DNA from 3 places in the Bradyrhizobium sp. USDA 326 genome. Region 1 is predicted to be linked to each of the others. Evidence: predicted binding sites of a transcription regulator. Region 1 holds the regulator's gene; each other region holds the start of a gene.
What was found. The regulator LexA, encoded in region 1, represses DNA repair genes until DNA is damaged. The targets are predictions, from matches to a motif close to TGTTCNNNNTGTGTTCNG.
Positions count from the first base shown of each region.

Region 2: a site for LexA is predicted at 5,278-5,295, ahead of ABIG06_RS21540 (PA0069 family radical SAM protein). Genes of this name have one in related genera too.
Region 3: a site for LexA is predicted at 2,566-2,583, ahead of recA (recombinase RecA). Genes of this name have one in related genera too.

Region 1 is NZ_JBMGQA010000001.1:6,921,967-6,928,350, reverse strand. It holds gene ABIG06_RS32665 (ComEC/Rec2 family competence protein) at 1-862, shown strand, start outside; gene ABIG06_RS32660 (hypothetical protein) at 986-1,420, opposite strand; gene lexA (transcriptional repressor LexA) at 1,946-2,647, opposite strand; gene glp (gephyrin-like molybdotransferase Glp) at 2,825-4,036, opposite strand; gene ABIG06_RS32645 (hypothetical protein) at 4,245-4,451, opposite strand; gene ABIG06_RS32640 (HAD-IA family hydrolase) at 4,621-5,244, opposite strand; gene ABIG06_RS32635 (alpha-hydroxy acid oxidase) at 5,274-6,384, opposite strand, start outside.
Region 2 is NZ_JBMGQA010000001.1:4,578,397-4,584,780, forward strand. It holds gene ABIG06_RS21525 (hypothetical protein) at 1-1,412, opposite strand, end outside; gene ABIG06_RS21530 (acetate/propionate family kinase) at 1,496-2,689, opposite strand; gene ABIG06_RS21535 (phosphoketolase family protein) at 2,692-5,106, opposite strand; gene ABIG06_RS21540 (PA0069 family radical SAM protein) at 5,317-6,384, shown strand, end outside.
Region 3 is NZ_JBMGQA010000001.1:7,810,975-7,817,358, forward strand. It holds gene gcvP (aminomethyl-transferring glycine dehydrogenase) at 1-156, shown strand, start outside; gene ABIG06_RS37210 (hypothetical protein) at 290-1,285, opposite strand; gene recA (recombinase RecA) at 1,386-2,474, opposite strand; gene ABIG06_RS37220 (hypothetical protein) at 3,532-3,870, shown strand; gene ABIG06_RS37225 (hypothetical protein) at 4,123-4,323, shown strand; gene ABIG06_RS37230 (hypothetical protein) at 4,933-5,103, shown strand; gene ABIG06_RS37235 (DUF2798 domain-containing protein) at 5,635-5,892, opposite strand; gene ABIG06_RS37240 (DUF6894 family protein) at 6,275-6,384, shown strand, end outside.

The DNA.
Region 1 (6,384 bases):
GTACGGCGTGCTCGCCAATCTCGGCGCGATGCCGGTGGTCTCGGCGCTGGTGATGCCGGCGGGGCTGTTGGGGTTGCTCGCAGCCCCGTTCGGACTCGACGGCGTGTTCTGGTGGCTGATGGGAATCGGCATCGACTGGATGGTCGCGGTCTCGCGCTGGGTAGCGGCACTGCCGGGAGCGGTCGGCCGCATTCCCGCGTTCGGGATCGCGCCGCTGATCGTGGCGAGCCTCGGGATCATCGTGATGGGGCTGCTGCGCACGCCCCTGCGCTGGTCCGGTGCCCTGGTGCTGCTGGCAGCGATCCTCTGGGGGCTGTCGGTGCGGCAACCCGATATCCTGATTGCCGGGGATGGCGCGAGTGTCGCCGTGCGGGGCAGGGACGGGCAGCTGCATGTGATCCGTGCGAGCAAGGATGGCTTCCTGCTGAGGGAATGGTTAGCTGCCGATGCCGATGCGCGCGATGCCGGCAACGCCTCGCTGGCCAACGGTGTGTCGTGTGACGAGGCCGGCTGCGTGACGCCGCTCGCGGACGGTCGGCTGGTCGCGTTGGCGCTCCGCATCGACGCACTGGCCGACGATTGCAGCCGCGCCGCGCTGGTGGTGACGGCGCTGCCCGCGCCGCCTGATTGCGCGGCGATGGTTGTCGATCGGCCGCGGCTCGCCAGTCAGGGCGCGCTGGCTCTGACGCAGAGCGGTGACGGTTTCTCGGTTCAGGCAGTGAGGGCGAGAGGCACAAGCCGCCCCTGGCTGCCGGCCGGCGCCGGCGAGGGCGATTTCGACGGCAGCCTTGCGCCGAAGACGGCCGTGCCCCGCAACCGGGACGCGACGCCATCGGAGACGGACTTGCGGGCGGACGATTGAGGAGCGATGCGGGGGAGGTCGATCGGACGGGATCCGCAGGACGCAAACCATACCATCTCGCCGGCCTCGGCCGGCGATGGCATTTCATTCCTGGCCCACGACCATCGGCCGGGGGCGACGACGTCAGCCGATCGGCAGGCGCGTGATCGTGGACCGCGTGTCGGCAGCGATCTGCGGCTTGTGCTCGCGTTCGGCAACCGGCTGGGTCACCGGCAGTTGCAGCACGGTCGCGCGCTGGCCTTCGACGAGCTGTGTCACCAGCACGTATTTGCCGTCGGGGAATTCGATCGCGTCATGATGGCGATCGGGAATGTGCGGATCGATCTTGCCGAACTTGCCGACGCGGGAATTGACGGTACGCGTCCAGATCCAGCGATTGTCGTAACGGACGTTGTCGGCGAACGCGAGCTCCGTTCCCGGCAGCAGGCAGACCGCAACCGAGAGATCGGCTTCGGAGGCGAAGCCGCGCGTCGAGGTGCCGCGGAACGTTGTTGTGACGATCGTCTCGCCGACTTCGGCGGGGCGTGTCGCGACGGCATGCAGGCTGTAGTCACACATCGGGTGCTCCTCATGCGAAGATAGCGACCCGCACCTCCTTTGGAGGCGCAGGCCTCTATCAGGGTGGAAGCACGCAACGCTCTGCTCTGTTGTAGGCAAATCTGCGGCTGCGTCCGCAAGCCGCGATCACATTATCTTTCCCGGATTCGATAGGAACAAAGACGATGCATGCGTGTTCGGAAGGCGCGTGCGTCAGCGCCCCGCGGCTGCCAACCAACGTGAATTGCCGGCTCGATTGCAGAGGCTGTGCGATTGCATTTCGCACTTGCGGCTCGCTAGCCCAATTCCGTTCGCATTTGGCGGTGCGATTGTGTGGCAACGGCTTGCGGCGCGCTGGTGTTGCGGTCAGCGCTGGCGCATGACGTCTCCTCGAACTCCCGGGTCGCGAAGCGATGCTGCTGCGCGCGGCGTGTCGAGGATGTCGCGCCGGAGGAGGGGGCCGGATAGTCTGAGCAGAACCGGAAAGACCATCCAGCCGGAGCGGAGAATGACCCGCTCCAATCAGTGTAACGAGCGCAGGACCGCTCAGTACTTCCGGTACAGCCCGATCAGCTTGCCCTGAATCTTCACGCGGTTCGGCGGAAGAATGCGGACTTCGTAGGCGGCGTTGGCGGGCTCGAGCGCGATTGAGGCGCCGCGGCGGCGGAAGCGCTTGAGCGTGGCCTCCTCGTCGTCGATCAGCGCCACCACGATGTCGCCGGTGTCGGCGCTCTCGTTGCGCTGGATCAGCGCCATGTCGCCGTCGAGGATGCCGGCCTCGACCATCGAATCGCCGCGCACTTCGAGTGCGTAGTGCTCGCCCGAGCCGAGCATGTCAGGCGGCACGCTGATGGTGTGACTGCGCGTCTGCAACGCCTCGATCGGCGTGCCGGCCGCGATGCGGCCCATCACGGGCACCGCGACGGGACGCTCGCCCTCGTCCACAGGCGGGCTGGAGGTCGCGCGCACCTTGCCGAGATTGCCCTCGATGACGCTCGGCGTGAAGCCGCGGCGGCTGCCGGCGGCGGCCTGCAGCTCGGGCAGCTTAATGACCTCGATGGCACGGGCGCGGTTGGGCAGGCGGCGGATGAAGCCGCGCTCCTCGAGCGCAGTGATCAGGCGATGGATGCCTGACTTCGAGCGCAGATCGAGCGCATCCTTCATCTCGTCGAAGGACGGCGGCACGCCGCTCTCCTTCAGACGTTCACTGATGAACCGCAGAAGCTCGTATTGTTTGCGCGTCAACATCTCGACCAAAGTCCCCCGGTTGATGTCGTTCAATTCCGAGACGAGGAAGCCGGGCGATAAACCGCTACATCCTCGAAACAAATCATGAACGGACACTATATGTTCGATATGTGTTCCGCAACTGCTTAATTTACGGTGAACAGAGCGAAGCTCGCGCGATGCGTGTGGCCGTGCAGCTCAGGCGGGCAGGCGCAGCACCTCGCAAGGCGTGCCGGCCTCGGCCCTCGGCGCGAACGGTGCGCGCACGAGAAGTACCTGTGCTGCAGCCAGATTCGCAAGCAGAGAGGAGTCCTGATGGCCCACGGGAAGAGCGACGAGCGTACCGTCGTCACGCTGTTCCAGGCGCGCACGCAGATAATCCTCGCGCTGGTCGTTGGCACCGAGATCGCGGCCCAGCACGGCGAGCTCGCGGCGATGATGAATCACTGATCGGCCCGACAGGGCGCGAATCAGCGGCACCATGAACAGGAAGGCGCACACATAAGAGGATACGGGATTGCCGGGCAGGCCGATCACGCGCATTGCGCCGAGTCGTCCGTGCATCATCGGCTTGCCGGGCCGAATCGCGATCTTCCAGAAGGCCATCGAGATGCCTTCGTCCTTGAGCGCCTGCTGGATCAGATCGTGGTCGCCGACCGACGCGCCACCGGTCGTGATCAGGATGTCGGCACCGCTCTCCCGGGCGCGACGGATGCCGGCGGAAGTGGCCTCCAAGGTATCGGCGGCAACGCCGAGGTCGATGGTCTCGGCGCCCTCGCTGCGGGCGAGCGCGTGCAGGGCATAGCCGTTGGAATAGACGATCTGGCCGTGACCGGGCGTGGTGCCCGGCATCACCAATTCGTCGCCGGTGGCGAGGATCGCGACCCTCGGACGGCGGCAGACGGGGAGATGCGGGTGGTTCATCCCGGCGGCCAGCGCGAGATCGCGCTCCGTGAGACGGCTTCCCTTGCGGAGCAGCACATCTCCCTCGCGGAAGTCGATGCCGGCGGGGCGGATGTGCCGACCGGGAATCGCCGCTTCCTTGATCGTGATGAGCTTGCCTTCCGCGACGGTGTCCTCCTGGATCACGACCGCATCGGCGCCGTCGGGAACGACGCCCCCGGTGAAGATCCGCACGGCTTCGCCGGGCCCAACCCTTCCCGCGAACGGTCGACCCGCCGCGACCTCGCCGGCGACCGCGAGCCGGGAATCGACCGTTGCCGCATCGGCGGCGCGCACGGCATAGCCGTCCATCGCCGACATCGCCTGCGGCGGCTGCGTGCGCCGCGCCGCGACGTCGCGGGCGAGCACGCGATGGTAGGCCTCATCGAGGGAAGCCATCTCTTCAGGCAGCGGCTCTGCACCCGCCAGCACCGCGGCAAGCGCGTCAGAAACCGGCATGAGGGCCACGGGCGGAAACTCCTGCAAATGGATGGCGAGAGTTCTAGCCGAGTGCAGGCGCGAGGCAAAGCAGCACGCAGGATGATTTATCCGGCGCGATTTCTGTCGTGGAGCAGGGAGCTCAAGTCCGCCGCGGCATGATCCGGAAGGCGAGACAGACCGGTACGAGGATAGCCATGGCGAGGACGAGAATGACGAGCGCCACCGCCAACATCGGTCAACGTTCTGCCGGATCGCTTGGACCGACGTCCGGTGCGATGTCGGGAGCTCTGGGATCCTGATCCTTGTCGGGCAGCGGATCGGCCATGGACTTCAGGTCGGCCGCCTTGCTGATCAGCTTGGCGGAAAGATCCGAGTCCGAGGTGGTTCTGGCGAATTCAAGCAGGAGAGAGGCTTGCTTGGTGAGATAGGTTTTGCCCAGCACGTCGATCCGTCCGATGTAGAAATCCCAACCGACTCATGAGTCCGAAGGGTGGTATTCCGTTCCCGGAACTCCGTACAAAAATGCACAGAGGCATTGGGTTCCTCATCTTCAGCAAATTGAGTTCCGGAACCGAGGGGCTCGGCGGACCTCTCGCGCCACCCGGTTGGCGTCAGATGCCAAGCGCCCTCAATGCGTTCCCGACGTCGCCAGGCGACGTCACGTGCACGGCGTTCAAACCTCGCGCCCGCGCGCCCTCGATGTTCTTGGCGAGGTCGTCGAAGAACACGATACGACCGGCCGGCACTCCGATCGCGGCGACGACGTGGTCGAACGCCTCCGCATCCGGTTTGCGCAGGCCGATGCTGGACGACAGATACAGCTCGCGGAAATGGCCGAGCACGCCGGCATACTCCTTCGAGAAATAGTCCACATGCGGCCGATTGGTGTTGGAGAAGGCGTAGAGCGGCATCTGCTTCGCCGCGCGCGGCAACAGCTCGGCGATATCTGGCATCTCGCCGGCGAAGATCGCGTTCCAGCCTTCCAGGAACTGCGCATCCGAAATGCCGATTCCGAGTGAAGCACGCAGCGAATCGAAATAGTCCTCGTCGCTGATCTTGCCCATCTCGTGCAGCCGGTAGGCCTCGTCACGCACATAGCGCGCGACGATGGCCTCGGGCTGACAGCCGGCATGTCCCGCCCAGCAGGCGATCGCCTTGGAGAAGTCGATGTCGAGCACCACGCGCCCGAGATCGAACAGAAGCGCATCCGCGCTGCCGGGAAAGAGCGATGTCATTGCGTCCTTTTCACTTCAGTATCGGCAAGTCAGTAGCGATAGGGCTCGTGGTCGAACAGCGGGAACGCGCTGAACACGCTGGGCGCATTGGTGGCGGTCGCCGGATGCAGGCAGGATTTGTCGACCTCGGCGAACGAGGTGGCGCCCAGGAGGCCAAGGCAGCGCAGCACCTCGTCCTCCAGCAGCTCCAGCATCCGTGTGACTCCGGCCTCGCCTGCAGCCGCCAGCGCCCAGCATTGCAGCCTGCCGATGCCGACGAGGTCTGCACCCGCCGCGATCGCCTTGACGATATCGGTGCCGCGGCCGAAGCCGCCGTCGACCATGATCTTGGCGCGGCCCTTCACGGCATCGACAATCTCGGGCAGCACGTGCATGGCGCCGCGGCCGTGGTCGAGCTGGCGGCCGCCATGGTTGGAGACGTAGATCCACTCGACGCCGTGATCGAGCGCGATCAGCGCATCTTCTGCCGTGGCAATGCCCTTGAGGATCAGCGGTATTTTGAACTTGTCCTTGATCATCTTCACGGTCCGCCACTCCAGGCCCTTCTGGAAATCGCCGCCGGTGGCGCGCAGGCGGCTCTCGCGAACGTAGCGCTTGGCGATGTCGCGCTCACGACGGCTGTAATGGGCGGTGTCGACGGTCAGGCAGAAAGCGGCATAGGCGTTCTTCTCGGCCCGGCTGACGACATCGGCGACGAAGGCGTCGTCGCCGCGGACATAGAGCTGATAGAGCCGCAGCGCATCGGGCGCGGCTTCGGCGGTCTTCTCGAGGCCAGGCTCGGAGACCGAGCTCAGCATGTGCGCGGCACCGAAAGTACCGGCGGCGCGTGCCACGCTTGCCGCCCCATCCGGATCGAAGATCTCGAGGGCGCCGACCGGGGCGAGCACCACCGGCAGACGCATCCTGCGGCCGAATTGATCGACCCCTGCGTCGACCTTGCGGACATCGCGCAGCACGCGCGGGCGGAAGGCGATCTCGTCCAGCGCCATCCGGTTGCGGCGCATGGTGGTCTCGGTCTCGGCCGCGCCGACGATGTAGTCCCAGGCGTTCTGGTTCAGGTTGGCGCGCGCTTTCCGGATGAACTCGTGGAGGTTCTGGAACGGCTCGTTGCTGGCGCCGAGCTCGACGTTCCTTTCAGGC
Region 2 (6,384 bases), 2.3 Mb from region 1:
AACAGCTTGCCGTCGGCGGGCTGGTCCGCGCGGAGCGCGGCAATATGGCGCGAGATCGCCGCGACGAGATCGTGGGCGAGGCCGATCTGACGCAGCACGGCTGCGAGCAGAGTCCCATCGACGCGATCGAGGTGCCGCATCAGATCGGCCTCGATCTGGTCGCGCACCGTCCTGACCGAGCGGCCCGCAAGCAGTGCCTCGGTGGAGGCGCGCAGAGATGTCTTCAGAAAATCGATTGCAGCGTTGCGGCCGAGCGCCTGGTCGAGCCGCTCGCCGAAGCCGATCCGCGTCGGAGCGGCGTTCCGGACAGCGGAGCCGAGCAGATCGTTGCCGCCGAGCTCGAGGAAGCCGCGATGGCCAATCCGCTGACGCGCAGCCCATTCGAGGATGCGTGCCGCGTCTTCCTTGGCGACCCAGGTCCTGAGCAGCTTGCGCGCCTTGTTCCAGTCGATCAGAAACACAAGGGCCGCACCGAGCGCCGCGAGGAATTCGTTGCGATCGGCGGCGTGGTCGCCCTGATACTGCCCGGTGACGAGATAGAAGGAATTGTCCTCGCCGAGGCCGGCCGCGGTGTGACGATCAAGGCCGCTCCAGCTCGCCTCGAACGCCTCGAACAGCGAGATGAAGAACTTCGCCCGCGCCAGATGCACGTCGGTGTAGGTGACGGTGACCGCGTTCTTCTTCACCGCGATCACGACGACATGGGCGTCCGTGGTGCCGATGTCGTTCTGGATCAGCAGCCGGCCGCCGGCGCGTGTTGCCATGGTGTCGAGACCGGGGTGATTGAACTTCAGACCCCGCGTCGCGTTCAGGCCCTTCATGAAGGCGGCGACGGCCGGCCGGTCCTCGCTGTGCAGGCCGAAGACATGGGCGCCGTCGAGCGCTTCCTCCGAGCAGCTCGCCGCAAGCCGGTTGAGCTGCTTGTGCAGATCCATGACGAGGCGATGCAGGCTGTCGCTGCCTGCATCGGCGACGCCGGTCAGGCGCGAGATGCGGGACATCTCGATCTCGCCGGTGGCATCGAGCAGGCCGGCTGTGCGGATCGCGTCAAGCCGCGCCTGCGCCCTTTCGCCTTCGCTCACCGCGCCGGCGCCGACGGCGCGGATCATGGTCGCTGCATCGTCCGCAATCTCCTGCATCAGCTTCGCAAGATCGGGGGCTGCGAGCCGGCCCTGTCCGATCAGATGCGCGCCGCCGATCAGCGCTGCGATCCCGGCGGGAGCGATGCCTGCAGTCTGGCTTTCGACCCCGAGGTCATTCGCGGGCCGGTCAGGCTCCTGCGCATGCCGGGCCGCCGCCTGCAACGCGCTCATCCGCACCTTGATCCGGTCGTTGGCGGCGAGCCCTTCCGCCACCAGCGCGGGCAACAGGATGCTGCCTTGTCCGAGCTCTTCGATGATCTGGGTTTTCATGATCGGTCCGCAACCAGGATTGATGCGGTATCTGTGCCGCGAAACCGCGGCGGCAGCATTGCGGCAGATCATTCATAAAATTGTCACGTGGCGTGGCGCCCACGGATCAGCGCGGCGTAATGGCGCGCGATCGTCATCTCTTCATTGGTTGGAATGACGAAGATTTCGACGGCGCTGTCGCTGCGGTTGATGCGTCCGCGTGCCGCGTCGTTGCTGGCGGCATCGATGCGCACGCCCATCCATGCGAGACGCTCGCCGATCGCGCTGCGGATCTCCTTGGCATGCTCGCCGATGCCGCCGGTGAAGACCAGACAGTCCAGGCCGCCGAGCGTCGTCGCCATCATTGCGACTGCCTGCGCCGCACGGAAGGTGAAGAGATCGACCGCCTCTCGCGCCGCGCTCTCGCCGCTCGCCAGCAGCGTGCGCATGTCCGCGGAGGTGCCGGAGACGCCGAAGAGGCCTGACTCGTGATAGAGCAGGTGCTGGACCTCCTCGACCGACATGCTCTCGTGTTGCTGCAGATAGAGCAGCACGCCGGGATCGATCGTGCCGCAACGTGTGCCCATCACGAGGCCGTCGAGCGGCGTCAGCCCCATCGTGGTGTCGATGCTGCGGCCATCGCGCAGCGCGCAGAGGCTGGCGCCGTTGCCGAGATGCGCGATGACGGTGCGTCTGGTCGCAAGCTCCGGCGCGATCTCGGAAAGGCGTCCCGCGACATATTCGAAAGAGAGGCCGTGAAAGCCGTAGCGCCTGACGCCACGCGCCTCGAGTCGCCTGGGAATGGCGAAGCGGCTCGCCGGCGGCGCGAGGCCGTGGTGGAAGGCGGTGTCGAAACACGCGATCTGCGTCAGCCCGGGCCGGATCGCCGCAAACGCGCGGACTGGCGCAAGGCAGCGCGGCTGGTGCAACGGCGCCAACGGCGTCAATGCCTCCAGCTTCGCGGTGATGTCGTCCGTCAGGACGACCGGGCCCGAATAATCCGGTCCGCCGTGAACGACGCGGTGGCCGACGGCCCGCAAGCTGTCTGCACCGAACCGGTCCTCGATGAACGCGAGCACGTCGGCGAACAGATGGCCACCGCCGTCGGCGTCCGGCGCGTCCCTTCGCGCCTCGAACAGGTCCTCGCCCGCGGGGTCCTTCACCAAGAGCCGGGGTCTTGCCTCGTGTTCGTCGAGCAGGCCCCTGCAGAGCAGGGAGGGCTCAGCTGCCGAGACATCGAACAGGCCGAACTTGATGCTCGACGATCCCGAGTTGAGGACGAGGATCGTGTTCGGCATGGCTAGTCGCCGGCGTCGGCCGGCGTGTTGCCGCCGGCACTGTTTTGCCACACCCAGTCGCGGATCTCGGGCATGTCCTCACCATGCTCGCGAACATAGCGGGAGTGCTCGATCAGCTTGTCGCGGAACTGTTGCTTCACCCGCGCGGCTTTGGTCGCAAGCCCCGGCACGCGTTCGATCGCCTCGATTGCCAAGTGGTAGCGGTCAAGCTCGTTGAGCACGACCATGTCGAACGGCGTCGTTGTGGTGCCTTCCTCGGCAAAGCCGCGCACATGCATGCCGGCATGGTTGGTGCGGCTATAGGTCAGCCGGTGGATCAAGTAGGGGTAGCCGTGATAGGCGAAGATCACCGGCTTGTCGCGCGTGAACAGGCCATCGAAGTCGCGGTCGGCGAGGCCGTGCGGATGCTGCTCCCTTGGCTGCAGGGTCATGAGGTCGACGACGTTGACGACGCGGATCTTCAAGTCCGGCAGCGCCTTGCGCAGGAGGTCGACGGCGGCCAGCGTCTCCAGCGTCGGCACGTCGCCGGCGCAAGCCATGATCACGTCGGGCTCACCCTGTCCGTCTTCCGTTCCGGCCCAGCCCCAGATGCCGATGCCGGCTGCGCAATGCGTCGCAGCGTCCTGCATCGAGAGCCATTGCGGCGCCGGTTGCTTGCCGGCGACGATCACGTTGATGCGGTTGTAGGTGCGCAGGCAGTGATCGGCGATCCACAACAGCGTGTTGGCATCCGGCGGGAAGTAGATGCGGACGATGTCTGCTTTCTTGTTGGCGACGAGATCGACGAATCCGGGGTCCTGATGGCTGAAGCCGTTATGGTCCTGACGCCAGACATGCGAGGTCAGGAGATAATTGAGCGAGGCGATCGGGCGCCGCCACGGCAGGTCGCGCGTGACCTTCAGCCATTTGGCATGCTGGTTGAACATGGAATCCACGATGTGGATGAAGGCCTCATAGCAGGAGAAGAAGCCGTGCCGTCCCGTGAGCAGATAGCCCTCGAGCCAGCCCTGGCAGAGATGCTCGCTCAACACCTCCATCACGCGGCCGTCCTGGGCGAGATGGACGTCGTAAGGTTCGATCGGCTCCATCCAGACGCGCTCGGTGGCGTCGAACACCGCATCTAGCCGGTTCGACGCGGTCTCGTCCGGCCCCATGATGCGGAAATTGCGCTGTTGCGCGTTGAGGCGGATGACGTCGCGCAGGAATTTGCCGAGCTCGCGCGTCGCTTCGGCGATGGCGCCGCCGGGCTGCGGCACATCGATTGCGAAGCTGTGGAAGTCGGGCAGCTTCAGCTCCTTCTTCAACAGGCCGCCATTGGCGTGAGGATTGGCGCCCATGCGCCTGACGCCTTGGGGTGCGAGCGCCTGAAGCTCGGGAGCGAGCGCGCCGTTCGCGTCGAACAGCTTTTCCGGCTCGTAGCTGCGCATCCAGTCTTCGAGCACCTTCAGATGCGCCGGGTTCTCGCGGCATCCGGCGACGGGGACCTGATGCGCACGCCAAAAGCCTTCGACCTTCTTGCCGTCCACCTCCTTCGGACCGGTCCAGCCCTTCGGGCTGCGCAGCACGATCATCGGCCAGCGCGGCCGCTCGACGCTTTTGCGCCCGTCGCGGGCATGCTGCTGGATCGAGCGGATGCTGGCGAGTGCGACATCGAGCGCATCCGCCATGGCATGGTGCATCAATTCGGGATCATCGCCGGCGACGAACAGCGGTTCATGGCCCAACCCACGGAAGAGATCGCGGATCTCCGCATCTGCCATCCGTCCGAGCACGGTCGGATTTGCGATCTTGTAGCCATTGAGATGCAGGATCGGCAGCACCGCGCCGTCATGCGCCGGGTTCAGGAACTTGTTCGAATGCCAGGACGCGGCGAGAGGGCCGGTTTCGGCCTCGCCGTCGCCGACGACACAGGCGACGATCAAATCAGGATTGTCGAATGCAGCGCCATAGGCGTGCACCAGCGCGTAGCCGAGCTCTCCGCCTTCGTGGATCGAGCCCGGCGTTTCCGGCGCCGCGTGGCTCGGGATGCCGCCGGGGAAGGAGAACTGCCTGAATAGCTTGCGCAATCCGTCCGTATCGCGCGCGATGTCGGGATAGATCTCGCTGTAGCTGCCTTCGAGATAGGTGTTGGCGACCATTCCGGGGCCGCCGTGGCCGGGCCCGCAGACATAGATGACGTTGAGGTCCAGCGCGCGGATCACGCGATTGAGATGCGCATAGATGAAGTTCAGGCCGGGCGTGGTGCCCCAATGGCCGAGCAAACGCGGCTTGATGTGCTCGGGCCGCAACGGCTCGCGCAGCAACGGATTGTCGAGCAGGTAGATTTGCCCGACCGAGAGGTAGTTGGCGGCGCGCCAATAGCGGTCGAGCAGACCGAGGTCGCCGATCGCGGCGGCGGTTTTTTGTTGAATTGTCATGTTCCCGTCGGCTTTCACCCAGCGATCGTCACCAACTTTGTTCCGGCACGATCGATCCCTGTGCGGGATCAAACGAAATCCTCGTGACGGGCGTGTTGCGTGAGGTCAAAGCGGCGCGCCCGAAATTTGGGTGGCTACTTTGCATGGGGTTGTTTTCACGTTTTTTGTTTGTGTTCTTGATTTGTTCCTTGTGCGTGCTATCTTGGCTTCATGAGTCCAGCATCCTCTCATGCTCTCAAGCACCCGCCGGTCACGGCGCCCTCCGAGCCGGCGGGTGCGCCTTCAGATTTCCCCGAGCTTGGCGTCGCCATCGATCGCGCGCGACGGCGAGGGCGGGGCGCGCAATCCAATGCCAGCGGCCGTTACGAGGCCGAGGCGCGCGTCGCTTTCGACGACGGCTGGCAGAGCCTGGAGGAGCTGCCGCCGTTCAAGACCAGTGTCGGCATCGATACCTCGCGCAAGGTGATCACCCGCAACGATTCCCCCGACATCGGCTTCGACCGCTCGATCAATCCCTATCGCGGCTGCGAGCACGGCTGCGTCTACTGCTTCGCGCGACCGACGCATGCCTATCTCGGCCTCTCGCCGGGGCTGGACTTCGAGTCCAAGCTGTTCGTGAAGCCCGAGGCGCCTTCGCTGCTCGAGAAGGAGCTCGCCGCCACCGGCTACGAGCCCAGGATGATCGCGATCGGCACCAACACCGATCCCTACCAGCCGATCGAGCGTGAGCGAAAGATCATGCGTGGCATACTCGAGGTGCTGGAACGCGCCAGCCATCCGGTCGGCATCGTCACCAAATCGGCGCTGGTGGTGCGCGACATCGACATTCTCCAGCGGATGGCCAAACGCAACCTCGCCAAGGTCGCGATCTCGGTCACCTCGCTCGATCCGAAGCTTGCGCGCACCATGGAGCCGCGGGCCTCGACGCCACCGAAGCGGCTGGAGGCGCTGAAGCAGCTCTCGGATGCCGGCATTCCGACCACCGTGATGGTCGCGCCCGTGATCCCTGCGTTGAACGATTCCGAGATCGAGCGCATCCTCGATGCCGCCGCCCATGCCGGCGTCAAGGAAGCCGCCTATGTGCTGCTGCGGTTGCCGCTCGAGGTCCGCGATCTCTTCCGCGAATGGCTGATGGCGAACTTTCCGGACCGCTATCGCCACGTCTTCACCCTGATTCGCGACATGCGCGGCGGGCGCGATTACGATGCGAAATGGGGCGAGCGGATGAAGGGAACCGGCCCGATGGCCTGGACCATCGGCCGCCGCTTCGAGATCGCC
Region 3 (6,384 bases), 890 kb from region 1:
CGCGCCTACACCCGCAGCGAGGGTTGCTTCCCTGACGGCGTCTCGCGCACCGACAAATATTGGTGCCCCGTGGGCCGCGTCGACAACGTCTACGGCGACCGCAACCTGGTGTGCTCCTGCCCGCCGGTCAGCGATTACGCAGAAGCCGCGGAGTAAAGACGCGACGGGACGTCTCGTAGCCTCGTAGGGTGGGCAAAGCGCAAGCGTGCCCACCACCTCTCGCGAAGTTGGAAGATGGTGGGCACGGCGCAAGTGCGCCTTTGCCCACCCTACAACACCGAATGCGCCGCTAGGGCGCAATCAACAGCCGGCTTTCGCGATCCCACCGCCACAACCGTTCATTGGTGAGCAGCGTGCCGCCCCACCAACGTCGAATCGGATTGTGGCGACGGAAAGCTTCGCGGCCTTCCAGAACCGCTTTGCCAAATTCGGTCAGCGACAACCGGCTCCGACGATAGGCGGCGTTGCGACCTCGCGCATCGTGCGGGGCGAGCGTCGCGAGTTTCGGATCGAGACCTGCGACCGCCGGCATCGGGCCCGACGCAAGCCCTTCGAGCAACGGACCCAGCTCCCACTGGTCGAACACGCGCGTTTCGAGCAGCCCGCCCGGCTGAAACAGTTCTTTTGTACGGTTGTGCCCCCTTGCAATCAGCTCGATAAGCCGCGCCTCCGTCGCGCCCAATCCGGTGATTGGTGACGGCAGTTCAGCTAGCAACGCTTCCAGAACCGGCTTCAGGAAAGGGAGCCTGCTTAAATCCGTTGTCAGTAGCCCGAAGCAAAGTTCAGGTGTCGGCGCCCGATACGCCTCCCAGGCCATGTTGGCTATCTCGAAGTCGCACTCTGCGATCTCCGATTCCCGCACCGTACGATCGCGAAGTTGCGGGCCGTCCGCTTCGCGCAGATCGAAATTGACCCGTCGCAGTCTAAGACAATGGGTGATCGATGGATGGGACCGCAAATAGTCCAGGATCCAGATCAATTGCAATTGACTGTTAGGCTCAGGGTCGAACCACAGCTCGATGAACTCGACGCCATAGGTCTCGCAAAACCGAACCAGGCCAGTCTCCTTGTGCGCGAGACCGGTCTGAGGCAACCGGCCAACAAGATCGGACCACCGCACCTCCGGATCGCCCCTGTAATAGCCTCCCGTAAGATAGTCCTCGAGATGGTGCGACGTAGGCAACGGCCCCCAAACGAACCGAAAGATCAACGGGACGACCATGTCAGCACGACCGGCATAGGTGAGACCAACGCCGGACGAACTAGTCAGAATCACGCGCTTCATCGTCGACGCGCCCTCACGCAACACGAAACGGGCACCGAAGACGTCGGCAACTCAACGTCCTCAGTGCCCGCTCCTCGCGAAAAATTTTCCGCGTTAAGTCTTACTCGTCCGCCGGCTCCTCGCCGTCGGCGTCGCGCTCGGGCGTGCCGGCGAGAATCTGCTCGGCGATCAGGCCGGAGTTCTGGCGGATCGAGGTCTCGATCTTGGCGGTGATATCAGGGTTGGCCTTCAGGAATGCCTTCGAGTTCTCGCGGCCCTGGCCGAGACGCTGGCTGTCATAGGAGAACCAGGCGCCGGACTTTTCGACGATGCCGGCCTTGACGCCGAGATCGAGGATCTCGCCCATCTTGGAGACGCCCTCGCCGTACATGATGTCGAACTCGACCTGCTTGAAGGGCGGCGCCAGCTTGTTCTTCACCACCTTGACGCGCGTGGTGTTGCCGACCACCTCGTCGCGCTCCTTGATCGCGCCGATGCGGCGGATGTCGAGACGGACGGAGGCGTAGAATTTCAGCGCATTGCCGCCGGTGGTCGTTTCCGGCGAGCCGTACATCACACCGATCTTCATGCGGATCTGGTTGATGAAGATCACCATGGTGTTGGACTTGTTGATGGAGGCCGTCAGCTTGCGCAGCGCCTGGCTCATCAGGCGGGCCTGCAAGCCCGGCAGCGCATCGCCCATCTCGCCTTCGAGCTCGGCCTTCGGCACCAGCGCTGCGACCGAATCGACCACCAGAACGTCGACCGCGCCTGAACGCACCAGCGTGTCGCAGATCTCCAGCGCCTGCTCGCCGGTGTCGGGCTGCGAGATCAGGAGCTCGTCGATATTGACGCCCAGCTTGCGGGCATAGACCGGGTCGAGCGCATGCTCGGCGTCGATGAAGGCGCAGATGCCGCCCTTCTTCTGCGCTTCCGCCACCGTATGCAGCGCCAGCGTGGTCTTGCCCGACGATTCCGGCCCGTAGATCTCGACGATACGCCCCTTGGGCAGGCCGCCGATGCCGAGCGCGATATCGAGCCCGAGCGAGCCGGAGGACACCGCCTCGATGTCCATGGACCGGTCGTTCTTGCCCAGCTTCATCACCGAGCCCTTACCGAACTGGCGCTCGATCTGGGAGAGCGCGGCGGCCAGAGCTTTACTCTTGTCCATGGAAGATCCTTCGACGATACGCAGGGCAGTTGCGGACATTGGGTCTTGCTCCTTATGGCGAGGATTCGCGTGAGGGACAAACGGTTGCGAGGCAGCTCGGCGATAAAAGCAATGTACCCTATCTGTTCTATGTTCGCAATATGTTCTTTTGCGGATTTGCCCTCGGCACCCTGGTCCTGTTCAGCCACATCCAAATTCGGCAGGCGGACCACCTCTTCCGTCGCTCAGCGCAACATGGTTAGCGCCCGTTAACGATTGCGTTAACATTTGTTATGTACCCTTCACGCTGCATGGATGGCGAGAGAGAACCACAAGTAGCGTCCGACTGGACCGCCGAGGAGCTGGCGCTCCTGTCCCGTTTGGCCCGGGATCGGATCAGCGCGGCGGACGCAGCGAGGCTCCTGGGACGGCGGGTGAGTTCGGTGCGTCGCCAAGCCCGGCAATCCGGGGTGCTCCTCTACAAGCACGATGGCCGTACCGGCAGGCGGAAGCCTCCATAATTCCCAATCTGCAGTTGCTGGCACACCTGATCGCTCAAGCGCGATGAGACGAGGAGGAATCGTCATCGCGCTTTTCGGTTGTTGTTTGAGCATGATCTTTTCGGACAAATGCTGCGCACTTTTCCCGAGCACGCTTTAGGCGTAGGATTCAACTGATTTGAATCATGGGAGGGTGCAGCTTGACCGCGGTCCTCGTTTTTAAAATCACCACTGTTGCCTTGGGCGTCCTTTCAACAGTCCTCGCATACACGCTCATTTTCAGCGTCTGAAGAAAGGGAGGCCCCTGCGTCAGCGGCCTCTTTCAGAAATCAGCTTCATGCTGCGTGCCGAAAATCGGGCGAACGTCGATTTATGTTCGTTCCGGTCGCGCGGCACGGCGGCGGTGCCATAGGCTGCCCATGTCGAATTGGGAGCGGCCCGCAGATGCTGGCGTCCTTGAAAAACCGACGTGCAACGACCAGCCCAGTCAACTTCATCTTGGCCGTGTCCTGGATCGACCGGGATCGTACGGAGGCACCAGGTTCCAGAATCGACTCGCCAACTTGGCAATAGCGTAGCAGCATGGAGCCTCGCAAGTGCGGCAAGGGAGTGGCTTCATGGAGAGATTCATCGCCCGTGCAAATATCGACCACTACCTGGACCTGTTGAAGGTCCCGGACATCTCGACACACGCGCGGTCAACGATCACAAAGCTGTTGATCGAGGAAGAAGACAAGCTTGGCCGCGATTGTGCTCAACTCGAGTTCGTTGAAAGCAGGGCTGCGACGTGCCGTGCGCGCGCGGACCGGCAAAGGCGATTGATGGATTCATTCGCTCCTGGTTCGGACGATTGGGTGCACGCCGAAAGGCTGCTCGTCAATTTCGAAACGCTTGCCCAGTTCGTCGAAAGCTTCTGTCACCAGATGCGCCGCACCGTGAATGAACATCCCCTTTGAGAGCAGCCTGGCTCCGTTGGCGAGCTATTCGTGGCGGCGCCCAAATGTAATCCAAGTGTAGCGGGGGTGGAGCTGCATGGACGGAGTTCTGAGGTTCATTTCGGCTTCCCAAGTCCCGCTGTGCACACAATTGAACAGACGCGGATCCGTTTATGCATCCTAATGGATCATCACAGTACGGACCTTGGCCACCATCGGTGATGCGAACGCCGACCTGCGCTCCCGCCCTCCTCGCATGGAAATAAGAGCGCCATGTTCAAGCGGCGGCGTTTCAAGCAACAGCTGACCCTTCAAGACCGGCTTTCCGCATGGGTGAAGCAGGTTCAGGAGCAGGCCTCCAGGCTTCCGCCCGGTCCCGAGCGAGACGCCCTCCTCAAGAAGGCTCGCCAGGCCGACGTCGCCAATCATCTGCACGACTGGGTCAAATCGCCCGGGCTTCAACCACCGAAATAGCGGGCATACGCCGTGTTGCTCTTGGAGAGAGAAGCAAGGCGCGTGTCCGGGCGGCCTTGCTCTCCCGAACTCCATCACAATCGGGGATATGGCCGATTCAAACGAGTGAGGGCCGCTGTTGTAAGCGGCCCTCTTTCCCGGGTTGCAAATTATTCGAAATGAAATGTCGTTTCCTCCCCGGATTGCCAAGTTTTCCCGGTTGTGAAGGGTCCCGCTAGCACATTTGTGAATCGGCCATGTCAAATGGGCTTTGCGACTGTCCTGATCAGACCAGCACGGATTAAACGATTGCCCTCATCTGCGACTCGACCGTGGGTTATCCGCATCCGCGCTAAAGCAGAGTCGATCTCGATTCGCCCATTTTGCTTGCGCGGGAAAACTGAACAGGCGCGGATCCGTTGATGGATCTCACGACTGGGTCAAATCCGCCCGGCTTCAACCACCGAAATAGCGGCCATGCGCCGTGTTGCTCTTCGAGAGCAAGGCTTGACCCGCATCAAGGGCGCGTGTCCGGTTCGCCGTCATGTTTCCGTAATCCTGCGGCACCGAACCTTTTCGGGGTCTCCGGCCTTCTGTGGGGATGGGACCGCAACTCTGGGGACCTCAGTCATGACGGAAAACGACACGCAGCACCATGCGATCAGACGCAACCCGCTGCTGGAGGCAGCGCAGAAGGAGATGGTGAAGTTCGAGCGCAAGGAAAACGAGTTCCGCAAGAAAGACCGTGAAGAGCGCGCCGCCGAGCTCCGCCTGCCTCTCAACGAGATCAAAATCCACTAGGCCCCAGGACCAGCTTCGGCGTCGGCCAAGGCCGCTCTCGATGCGGCAGCGGGCGCCGGTCCCCCGGCCTTGGAGCGATCGCCTGTCGATCTCGATCCGGCATCGCGTGCCGGGCTGCATGGCCCTGCGCAGTCGCAAGGTATCTAAATACTACTCATAACTTGTTGACCGATAGACGAAATTCTGAAGCGACCTACTGTGCATGGGGTTGTTTTCGACTTTTTGAATGTCGAGGCGTGCCAGGTGCCATCCTCCGGATGGGGCACTGTCGCCGTTCCCGCACGCAACCCCTCTACAGCAGCGCCAGCAGCACCAGGCCAATCACCAGCACTACGAAGCCAGCCGCCGTCGCGGCGGCGAACGACCGCTCTACATTATCCATGATACCACCCCGTTGTCGGCGAGCCACGTTTCCCCCATGGCCGCGCCGAACGGATAAAATCTTGCCGACGGGTGTGTCCGCAGTGGCGCGAACGGATGTCGAAATTGGGACGGGTGCGCGGTCAGTCTGCGGCCGTTCGAGCGCGAGCTTCAAGCCCGCCGGCCGACTCGCGGGTCGCTCTCCTCCCGAGTCAGGCGCAGCGAGAAGGCGCGGATCGCGGGCGCCGCCAGCAGCACGACAGGCAGCATCGCGCCCCAGGCGATCAGCCACGACACCATCCAGTGCCGAACGAACATCATCGGGCCGCCTGCGGGCAAGCTGGCAATTCCCGTTGCGACCAGCGAGGTCAGTCCGGACTGGATGATGCCGAAGACGAAATGGGAATAGCGGCGGGGAATGCCGAGCATGTTACGTCCATGGTTGCCTGCCTCGTCAGGCAAGCAAGGCACATGCCGTCACTTGGCCGGGATCTGGCAGCGTTGGCAGGAACCGCCGTGCATCCACGCCTTGACCCGTTGACCGGATGCAACCTGGACGGAGCGCCAGGAACTCTGTTCATGGTCGGAGAACCACGGAGTTCGAGCGGCCTTTCGCGGACCGGCAGCCGCGCATCGATCGTGCGCCGAAAACGAACGCGAAACTCGGCCTGAACCGGCCGCGCGCCAACAGTCCCGCGGTGCTTAGTCCGTAGCCGCCCGGGATTGATCTGACGGTGGTTTGGGATTGGACTGCGGGCGCGCCCAGGGCCTTGGGAGACGAGGCACCAATGCGCGCGATCGGTCCCCTGCCATGCCGCTCTATTTCTTTCGAATCCGCAACGGCCGCTATTCCGGCTGCGCCGACCAGGCGACGGAATTTGCCGATCGCGACGCAGCGTGGAAGGAGATGACCAGCGTCTG